3 regions of the Arsukibacterium sp. genome follow, and region 2 is predicted to be linked to each of the others. Evidence: predicted binding sites of a transcription regulator. Region 2 holds the regulator's gene; each other region holds the start of a gene.
What was found. Region 2 encodes LexA, which represses DNA repair genes until DNA is damaged. Its sites were predicted from a motif close to TACTGTNNATATNNACAGTA; they were not measured.

Region 1 (3,282 bases), on a different contig from region 2:
GCATTCCAGCCTATCTGACGATAGGCAACTGCTGCCAGTTAGTAGTGTAAGCAGGGGATAGCAGCTCGCGCTTCATACCCCATTCCTGTTTCGCGCCCTGGCTGGCAAACCAGATGGTTTTGCTGTGTTTAGCGTTAAGGCTATCCATCAGTTGCATCAATTTTTGATCGCTGTCTTGCTTATCCGGGTGCGCTGCAGGTTCATCAAACAAGCCGGGCTGATAAACACCCGGATCATAAAAATCAGCCAGCATAACGCCGGCTTTGGCATAGCGGTAACCGTCCAGCCACAGCCCATCCAGTAGCTGCATGGCTTTCGCTAAAAATATCCGGGTATCATTACAAGGTCTATCAAGCGCCATACTTTTACTGGCGCTATAGGGTGCGTCTTTGTCACTAAAGGGGCTGGTGCGCAAAAATACCGTCAGGTGTTTGGCATACTGCTGCTCGTGCCTGAGTTTGCTGCAGGCGCGGCAAATATATTCGCTTATTGCCTCGCGCATTTGCTGTTTATCGGTAATACGCTCGCCAAAGGAACGGCTGGAGATAATTTGTTGTTTGGTGGCGGCCATGTCTTCCAGCGCAATACACGACTCACCATTTAGCTCGCGCACCGTGCGCTCTACCACCACCGAAAAATGCTGGCGGATAAACTTAGGGTTAGCATCGGCCAGTTGTAATGCCGTGTGAATACCCAGCTGCTGCAAGCGTTTGCTCAGCTTGCTACCAATGCCCCACACTTCGGCTACCGGCAGCAGCGCCAACAATTTGCGCTGGCGGCTGGCGCAGGTTAAATCAACGACACCCGCGGTTTTCGGCCAGGTTTTAGCGGCATGATTAGCCAGTTTGGCCAGGGTTTTACTGGGCGCTATGCCCACACACACTGTGATGCCTATCCATTTTTGAATATGTTGCCTTAGCGACAAACCAAAGGCAGTCAGACTGTGCAGCTGGGCCACACCGCTTAAATCAACAAAGGCTTCATCAATAGAATACACTTCAACCTGGGGCGTCAGGCTTTCTAAGGTGCTCATCACCCGCTGCGACATATCAGCATAAAGCGCATAGTTAGATGAAAACGCCACTATACCATGCTGTTGCATGAGCTCGCGCACCTGAAACAGCGGCACCCCCATTTTAACGCCCAGCTGTTTGGCTTCTTTGGAGCGCGCCACTACGCAGCCATCGTTATTAGACAGCACCACTACAGGCCTATGCGTTAAGTCAGGCCGGAACAGTTTTTCACAACTGGCATAAAAGTTATTGCAATCTACCAGCGCAAACACGCTTTCTTTCATCAACGGCTTACTCAGATTATTTGCGTTTCATTTGCCGGATCACGTTAGTCACGACCCCAAATATATTCAGCTCGTCACCTTCTCGCAGGCAAATAGGTTGGTAGGCTGGGTTACGTGGCAGTAATTGCAACTGCGGTCGGGTAGCAAGCTGCTTTACCGTAAACTCACTGCCCAGCGCGGCAACCACGATATCGCCATGTTCAGCGTCAATAGCCCGGTCCACCACCAGTACATCGCCATCATAAATGCCGGCATCGATCATCGAGTCGCCTTCTACCCGCACAAAAAAAGTGGCCGTGGGGTGGCGAATACACAGCTCGTTTAAATCCAGCGTGCGCTCGACGTAATCCTGCGCCGGAGAAGGAAAGCCGGCTTTCACCGGATCGCTGTAAAACGGCACACGCTGCCTTGGCCAGACATCGGCGTTACCTATAAATACTGCTAGCATAGCGGCCTCTTAACTGGTTTTTTATACAGTATAACAGGTAAGCCATCATTGGCAATTGTGCCAGGCAAGCATAGCGGTTGTAGTGTCAGCCCTGGTTGCCAGTAGCTGATGAGAACTGGCAGTGTCATGGTTAAAACCACGCCAACAAAAAGCTTGATCCAGATCAATATTCAGTCGTACAATTGTTTCAGAAATTTCTGAATGTTCAATAAGGAAAGCAAAATGCAAATGACACCGATGATCGAATCTTTTGTGTTTCATTTTGGCGAAATGGGTAGCCGTTGGGGCTTTAACCGTACCGTGGGCCAAATCTATGCCCTGCTGGTGATTAGCGAGCAGCCGTTGTGTGCTAACGAGATTGGCGAGCTATTAGGCATTTCCCGCGGCAATGTCAGCATGGGCTTAAAAGAGCTGGGCAGCTGGCAGCTAGTACAGGTGCAACATAAAGCCGGTGATCGCAAAGAGTATTACTTTTGCCGCGGCAGCATCTGGGACATGGCCAATAAAGTGTTTGAAGAACGCCGTAAACGCGAAATGGACCCAACGCTGTCGCTGCTGCGCGACATTATGATGGACGAAGCTGCCAATAGCGATGAAGCCTACGCCCAAACCCGTATTGCCGAAATCCATGATCTGCTGGAAAACATTACCGAGTGGACGCAAAGCCTGCAGTCGTTATCGCCGGAAAAACTTAATACGCTGATGAAGCTCGGCTCAGGCGTGGGCAAAGTACTGGAATTTACCGATAAATTTTTAGGCAAAAAGGACACCTCAAAAGAGGCCTAGCGCAGGCAGGCACCACAGCCTTAATGATGTTGTAGCGAGGTTATTATGTTAGATACCCTGATCCTGTCGCGCATCCAGTTTGCCGCGAATATTAGTTTTCATATCTTATTCCCCACCATCACCATAGCGCTGGGCTGGTTACTGGTGTACTTTAAAATCCGCTTCGATTTATCCCAGCACCCGGTGTGGATGCGTGCCTATCGCTTTTGGGTAAAGGTATTTGCACTGACTTTCGCGTTAGGCGTGGTCAGCGGCATTACTATGTCGTTTCAATTTGGTACTAACTGGCCAGGTTTTATGGAAAAAGTCGGCAATATTGCCGGCCCGCTGCTGGCCTATGAAATATTAACGGCCTTTTTCCTCGAAGCCACTATGCTTGGCATTATGCTGTTTGGCTTTAATAAGGTACCACGCTGGCTGCATACGTTGGCCACCTTGTTAGTGGCTGTCGGCACCACGCTATCGGCGTTCTGGATTTTGGTGCTCAATTCATGGATGCAAACCCCGGCCGGCTTTGAAATGCGCGACGGTGTCGCCTATGCCACCGACTGGCTGGTGATCATTTTTAACCCGTCCTTTCCCTATCGTTTTACCCATATGCTGCTGGCATCTGCCCTGACCGTGAGCTTTCTGGTGGCCGGCATTTCGGCTTATCGCCTGTCGCGTGGCGATAACAAAAAAGCACCACGCCTGACGTTAAAAACCGCCTTGTTCAGCGCGGCTATTTTGGCGCCTACTCAGGCCCTGGTCG
Region 2 (3,282 bases):
CAGGTACCCACCAGGAGTGAATAACATCGTCGGAAGTCATCAGAAAACGTACTTTTTGCCCGGTAGGAATGACCAGCGGTCGGTCTACTTCCAATAAGTAGTTTTCTTCTTTGGGGAGTTGATTAATGATTTGCTCGCGAGGCGTGGCTAATAACGAAAAGAATTCAACGTCATTTTCCAGATATTTGTAGTGCCATTTCCACTGTGAGCCAGTCACCAGCACGGTAACGTCAGCGTCTGACGTATCCTCCATCGCAATAAGGGTTTTAGTAGCGGGTACTGCCATACCGATTAAGATTAATACCGGTATCGCCGTCCACAGGATTTCAACCCGTGTACTATGATGGAATTGGGCAGGCTGCACACCTCGTGCTTTACGGTGGCGAAGGATCGACCAAAACATGATCCCAAACACCACAGCACCGATCACACAGCAAATCCAGAAAATCGTCATATGCAGTTGATACACCTGCTGACTAATATCTGTTACACCCTTGGTCATATTCAAAGGCATAGCTGCTGCATTAGCCGATGCGGCTAAAAGCAAGGTTGGCAGCGACCAACGTAAACAACGCGTTTTCGTCACTGTACTTCTCCTCTGTCATTTTGCAATGCAAACTGCAGAAACTTCGAACACAGTACTGCTCGGTATTTACCCTGCCACCGACTCTATGTAGTTCAGCTTCGCAATTTTATTGTTGTTATATTGTTGTTATTATGTTGTTTTGCTGAGATTTCATTGCTAGCGCAGAAATCAAAAACTAACCCTATTGTTATTTTTTGGTCAGTCTTAGTCTAAGAATCATCCAAATCCGGTTCAGTGTAAACCCCTAAATAGCAAAAGCGCCGGCAAACCCATGTGGTCGTACCAGCGCTTTTATTATTTAACTTATTGACTAACAGCTAACTTTATAACCAACTGCCATTGCGAATGACGCCGACAGCCAAGCCTTCGACCGCGAATTGTTGCTGGCGCAAATCGACTTTTATCACATCAAAATCCGCGTTTTCAGGATGCAGCAATACCATGTGACCCTGACGTTGAAAACGTTTTACCGTCACATCTTCATCTACCCTAGCTACGATGACCTGGCCCGGCTCGGCCTGATTGGTTTTATGTACTGCCAGCAGGTCACCATCGAGGATACCAATATCCTGCATACTCATTCCCTGCACCCGCAGTAAAAAATCGGCATGCGGCTTAAACAAATGCGCGTCAATCTGGTAATGATTTTGCACATGTTCAGCGGCTAAAATGGGTTGGCCGGCAGCGACCTTACCAATAAGCGGTAGGCCCAGCTGCTCCGGCTCAAGATCATCTTCTACCAGCCTGATGCCGCGCGAAGTGCCTGGCATCATTTCAATAACACCTTTTTTGGCCAGCGCCTTTAAATGCTCTTCAGCGGCGTTGGCTGATTTAAAACCCAGTTTCGTCGCTATTTCTGCGCGGGTCGGGGGCATACCACTGGCGCTTTGGTAATCTTTAATCAGTTGCAGAATTTCGGCTTGTCTTGGTGTTAAAGGTCTCATAATGCTGGCTGCCTATACAGTAGGTACTGTGAGTATATACAGCTAGTGTTGACTTTGCCAAATTTTTTGCAACTATCATTATCGGCAAACATCCAGACTGACAATTTGCCTGTCGTCACTTTAATGATATTCTTGGTTTTTTAACGGCGCTGGTCTGCACTTTCATGTTTTCAGCTTTTCCGCTATTTCGTCTGCTTACTCTATTATTATGTTGGCCTGTCCGCCTGCTGGTGCGCTTTAAAGTGGTACCAGACAATACGGTAACTGAACTGGCACTGGATACCGGCAGACCACTACTGTATATCTGCCATACCCGCTCCGCCAGTGATCTGGCCACCTTGCGCCGGGTGTGCAGGCAATTGCAGCTGCCAGACCCACTGCAACAAGTTGAATTAAATGGCCAACTATACCGGCGTACGCTGTTTTTAGAAAAACCGCATGCCATTATTGGTGGCCGTGGAAAAACCCGTGCCTTAGAACAAGGCCAGGCACTGTTACAGGCGCATCTGGAGGACCCAGGCCTGGATGCGCAACTGGTGCCCGCCGCTATTTTATGGGGCCGGGCGCCGGGAAAAGAAAACAGTATTAAGTGGTTGCTGGGTGAAGCCCATGCGCCGCACTGGTTAGCAAAGATGCTGATTGTACTGGTGTCAGGCCGCCATACACTGGTGCGCTTTAGTCGCGCAGTGTCGTTAAAACAAATGGCCGCTCAATTTGGCGCAGAAATCAGCACTGCCCGTAAATTACTGCGCATGTCTCGTTTTCATTTTTACCGTCAAAAACTGGCGGCCACAGGCCCCAAACTGGTAAACCGTAGCCAGTTATTTAATGCCTTGTTAGCCTCGCCCGCTCTGCGCCAGGCTATAGAAGAAGAAGCTCGCAGTAAACAGATGCCGTTAAAGCAGGCCAGACAACGCGCCCGGTTACTTTTGCAGGAAATTGCAGCTGATTACCGCGAATCAACGCTCAGAGTTGGAGACCGTGTGCTTAGCTGGCTGTGGAAAAAACTCTATTCCGGCATTAAGGTCAATAATGCCGATATGCTGCGGGACTTAGCACAGCGCGGCCATGAAATTGTTTATGTGCCCTGCCATCGTAGTCATATGGATTATCTGCTGCTCAGTTATGTTATTTATCATCAGGGCTTGGTGCCGCCGCATATTGCCGCTGGCATTAACCTTAATTTCTGGCCAGCAGGTACTATTTTCCGTCGTGGCGGTGCCTTTTTTATCCGCCGTAGTTTCAGTGGCGATAAACTCTATTCTGCGGTGTTTCGGGAATACCTCAGCCAATTATTCAGCAAAGGCTATGCCGTTAAATATTATACCGAAGGCGGGCGCAGTCGCACCGGCCGCTTACTAACGCCGAAAACCGGTATGCTGGCTATGACAGTGCAGGCAATGCTACGCGGTATAGACAGACCAGTAACCTTAGTCCCCGTATATCTGGGCTATGAGCATGTGATGGAAGTCAATACTTACGTCAGCGAGTTACAGGGAGCCGGTAAGCAAAAAGAATCGATTGGCGGCGTATTTCAGGCCATTCGTAAACTACGTAACTATGGTTATGGTTATGTCAATTTCGGTGAACCCATACAGCTTAATCAGTACCTTAACCAGCAGGTACCGGATTGGAAAAACCACATTCACCCGCTACAAGTGCAAAAACCACATTGGTTAAATCCCTTAGTGGCAAAATTATCGCGCCAGTTGATGCAACAAATTAATCAGAGTGCAGCCTTAAATGCCATCA
Region 3 (3,282 bases), on a different contig from region 2:
TGGGATGGGCAGCCAGCGCTGGCAAATTAAATGCCAATAGCAGCACACTGCAAAAAATCGCTTTCATGTAACACCTCTTTAGTTATTAATTTATTATTCAACGGGTAACTGATCCGTGCCGAGCTCCAATCGGGCCCGCTCAACCAACTCAGGATCCAGCTCAGTTTTAACCGCTACACCAAGCTCTTTAAATTCAGCCGCTTGTTTTATTAAGTTGCCCTTGCCGCTGACCAGTTGCCCCAGCGCTTTATCATAACTTTCACGCGCCTTGTCTAACTGGCGTCCTACGCCCTGCATGCTATCGACAAAGGTTTTCAATTTCTGATAAAACCGCTCTGCCCGATTGGCTAGTTCTGCGGTATGCTTATTCTGATCTTCAAAACGCCATAGCTGGCGCACAATATTTAAGCTGGTGAGTAAAGTAGTGGGCGTTGTAACCAGTACATTACGCTCTAAAGCTTGCTGAAACAACGCTGCGTCGTGTTGTAAGGCTAACACATAGGCGGATTCAATCGGAATAAACATAAAAACCACTTCTGGCGAGTTTAATTCGGCAATATCAAAATAGGCTTTATCAGACAGCTCGGTAATGCGTTCTTTAACCGCGGCGACATGAGCCTTCAGTGCCAGCTGGCGTTCAGGCTCATGCTCGGCATTGACAAAACGGGTGTAAGCCGAGAGTGAAGTTTTAGCATCAATAATCAGATGCTTGCCCTGGGGTAAAAACACTACGGCATCTGGGCGTTGCCGGCCATGCTCAGCATTAAAACTGGCCTCTCGCCGATAATCGATATTCAGGCGCAGGCCGCTATTGTCCAGCACGTTTTCCAGCATTAACTCGCCCCAGTTACCCTGAACTTTACGCTGCCCCAGCAAGGCCCGGCTTAACTGACTGGCTTCATCGGTTATTTTGGCATTGAGCTGTTGTAGCAGCTTTAATTCCGCTTTTAATTCACTGCGCTGCTTTGTATCTTCGGTATGCAAGTGGTCAATTTTTTGTTTAAAGCCCAGCATCTCCTGCTGCAGCGGCGTTAGCAGCTGAGTCATGCTGTCACGGTTTAACTGGTTAAAGGCTTTACCTTTGCGCTCTAATATTTCATTGGCTAAAAGCTCAAACTCTTGCTTGAGTTGCTGTTTACTCTGCTGGATCAGGCTTAACTGTTCCGTAAAATGCTGTTGTTTTTCTTGCAGGCTGGTTTGTAATTGCACATGGCGCTGCTGTAATTGCTGATAATCACCCTGCAGTTGCTGCTGCAGCTGTAATAACTGTTGTTTATCAGCTATAAGCTGAGCCAGGCGTTGCTCGAGTAATGCTTGTTGTAAAACGGCAGCGCTATGCTTACGGTTAGTCACCAGCCAATAAGCAATAAAACCGACCAATAGTAGTAATAGTGTGACAGTGGAATATGGAAAAACACTTGAAAGTAAATTGGCTGAAACCTGCATAGAGTCCATTATATTACGCTTTTAGCGCAGAAAAAATAAACATAATGCTAAGGTACTGTTTTTTTATACACCCGGCAACAATTGCATGCCAATTATACTCTTCAGCATACAGATTAATACTCAGCCCTATTGCGGCCTTTTGCTTTAGCGCGATATAAGGCATCGTCAGCGCGTTTTAACAAACTGCTACTATCTTCATTAGCGCTAAGTTCGGCAATCCCCAGACTTAGGGTAATACGTTGCTGATGCTCAAAACGGGCATTTTCTACACTGCTGCGGATACGCTCAGCCAGCTGCACCGCGCCGGCTAAATTGGTATGAGGGCATAACACTAAAAATTCTTCACCGCCCCAGCGCCCGGCAATATCAAGATCCCGACAACTCTCAGTCAGTATGGCAGCAAACTGAATTAATACCTGATCACCCACCATATGACCAAATTGATCATTAACCCTTTTAAAAAAATCCAGATCGCAGAGGATCACACTAAAACGGCTATGATGTCGCACGGCCCGGTTGATTTCACTTTCGAGTAAGGCATCTAATTTCGCCCTGTTATAAATACCCGTTAGGCTGTCTGTAATAGATAATTGCTGACTTTTACGATGCTCGCGGGCTAAAGCTTTAAATGCTTCATTGCGACTTACTTCAAAATAACGAATGAGGAAAACCAGGCAAATACTGCTGACCCCAATATTAAACCAGGCCTCGACCGGCAAACTGACCTTCACTAACCTTAACAATAACCAGGCCAGTACAAAAAAAGCCACTGTTAGAATTAACCCTTTTTGCCGACCTAATAAAAAAAATGCCACTGGCGGAAACACCATTGCCCAGCTGAGCGAGTAAAACTCAGCAGCAGTAACCGCCAGATAAGCTAACAACACTAGTGCAAGTAAAATGACCGTTTGCCAGGCAGAGCTATCTACCTCAGGTTGTTGCTGAAATCGTCGCCATACCAGTACCGCACATAAAGCGCCAATAAAATCCACCAGTGCCACACTGTACAACTGAAAAAAGGCCAGATTTATTACAAAAAAAATGCTGCAGATCAGCGCTATACCCAGCAGCATACTATTTATAAGGTACACTCTGCGGTAGTTAGGATCGGTCACTGTAAAATGGCCGTTGTTAGTTAAAAAAGCAGCAAACAAAATATAGCTCCGACGAAATGAAACATTATCAGTATGACCTAAAAATCTGCTTCCGAGAAAATTTGTTTTAATTATGCTTAATCTTTGCAGCCAGGCTGCTTGATATTGAAAATTAAGCAAATAACGCTATATTTACAGTTGCCCCTAAAGCTAACCAGCCATTTTAGCAAGAAGGTAATGATGACTAGTCTCTTATCAGTTTCAGCACCTGCGCTGAACGCCTTTACCCGCCAACAAACTGAGCGACGGGCGGAGCAAGCTGAGCAACAGGCGAAGGCCTTGGAGAATCAGGCCTCAGCCAAACGCCGCGAAGCTAGACAAGCTAACGAAGAAGCAAAGCGTTTTGATAGCGAAGCTCGCCAGGCTGATAGTCAGGCTAACAACCTCAGAACGAATTTAACGGCCGCAGAACGCCTTGAGCAAGGTACTGCACAAAATCGTAACAATTTATTTGAGGCTATTCAAAACAAGACCGCACCTGCTGCTGAACAAAACAAAAACCCTGTACAAACTGACAATATTATAGGGTTTGATACGTTTTTCAGCCCAAGCGGGCAACAAAATACTGCGTTAATTCCAACGGATCAATCAAGATTGGGGCAACAGATTAATCTTTTTATCTAAGATGCTCTGTGTCGCTTTTTCTGCAGACTTTTCTAGACTTTGAAGCTGTCAGGGGTTA

Region 1: umuD (translesion error-prone DNA polymerase V autoproteolytic subunit) is a predicted target of LexA. The motif match lies at 1,757-1,776, and genes of this name have one in related genera.
Region 3: V7D78_RS04870 (DNA recombination protein RmuC) is a predicted target of LexA. The motif match lies at 1,500-1,519, and genes of this name have one in related genera.

What each region holds. Positions count from the first base shown of each region.
Region 1 is NZ_DAINOE010000011.1:17,136-20,417, reverse strand. Features, by position in the region: gene umuC (translesion error-prone DNA polymerase V subunit UmuC) at 11-1,297, opposite strand; gene umuD (translesion error-prone DNA polymerase V autoproteolytic subunit) at 1,314-1,745, opposite strand; gene V7D78_RS03685 (GbsR/MarR family transcriptional regulator) at 1,968-2,531, shown strand; gene V7D78_RS03680 (cytochrome ubiquinol oxidase subunit I) at 2,577-3,282, shown strand, end outside.
Region 2 is NZ_DAINOE010000009.1:42,085-45,366, forward strand. Features, by position in the region: gene coxB (cytochrome c oxidase subunit II) at 1-586, opposite strand, end outside; gene lexA (transcriptional repressor LexA) at 910-1,530, opposite strand; gene plsB (glycerol-3-phosphate 1-O-acyltransferase PlsB) at 1,695-3,282, shown strand, end outside.
Region 3 is NZ_DAINOE010000015.1:22,348-25,629, reverse strand. Features, by position in the region: gene V7D78_RS04875 (isoaspartyl peptidase/L-asparaginase family protein) at 1-67, opposite strand, end outside; gene V7D78_RS04870 (DNA recombination protein RmuC) at 94-1,446, opposite strand; gene V7D78_RS04865 (GGDEF domain-containing protein) at 1,560-2,600, opposite strand; gene V7D78_RS04860 (hypothetical protein) at 2,781-3,224, shown strand.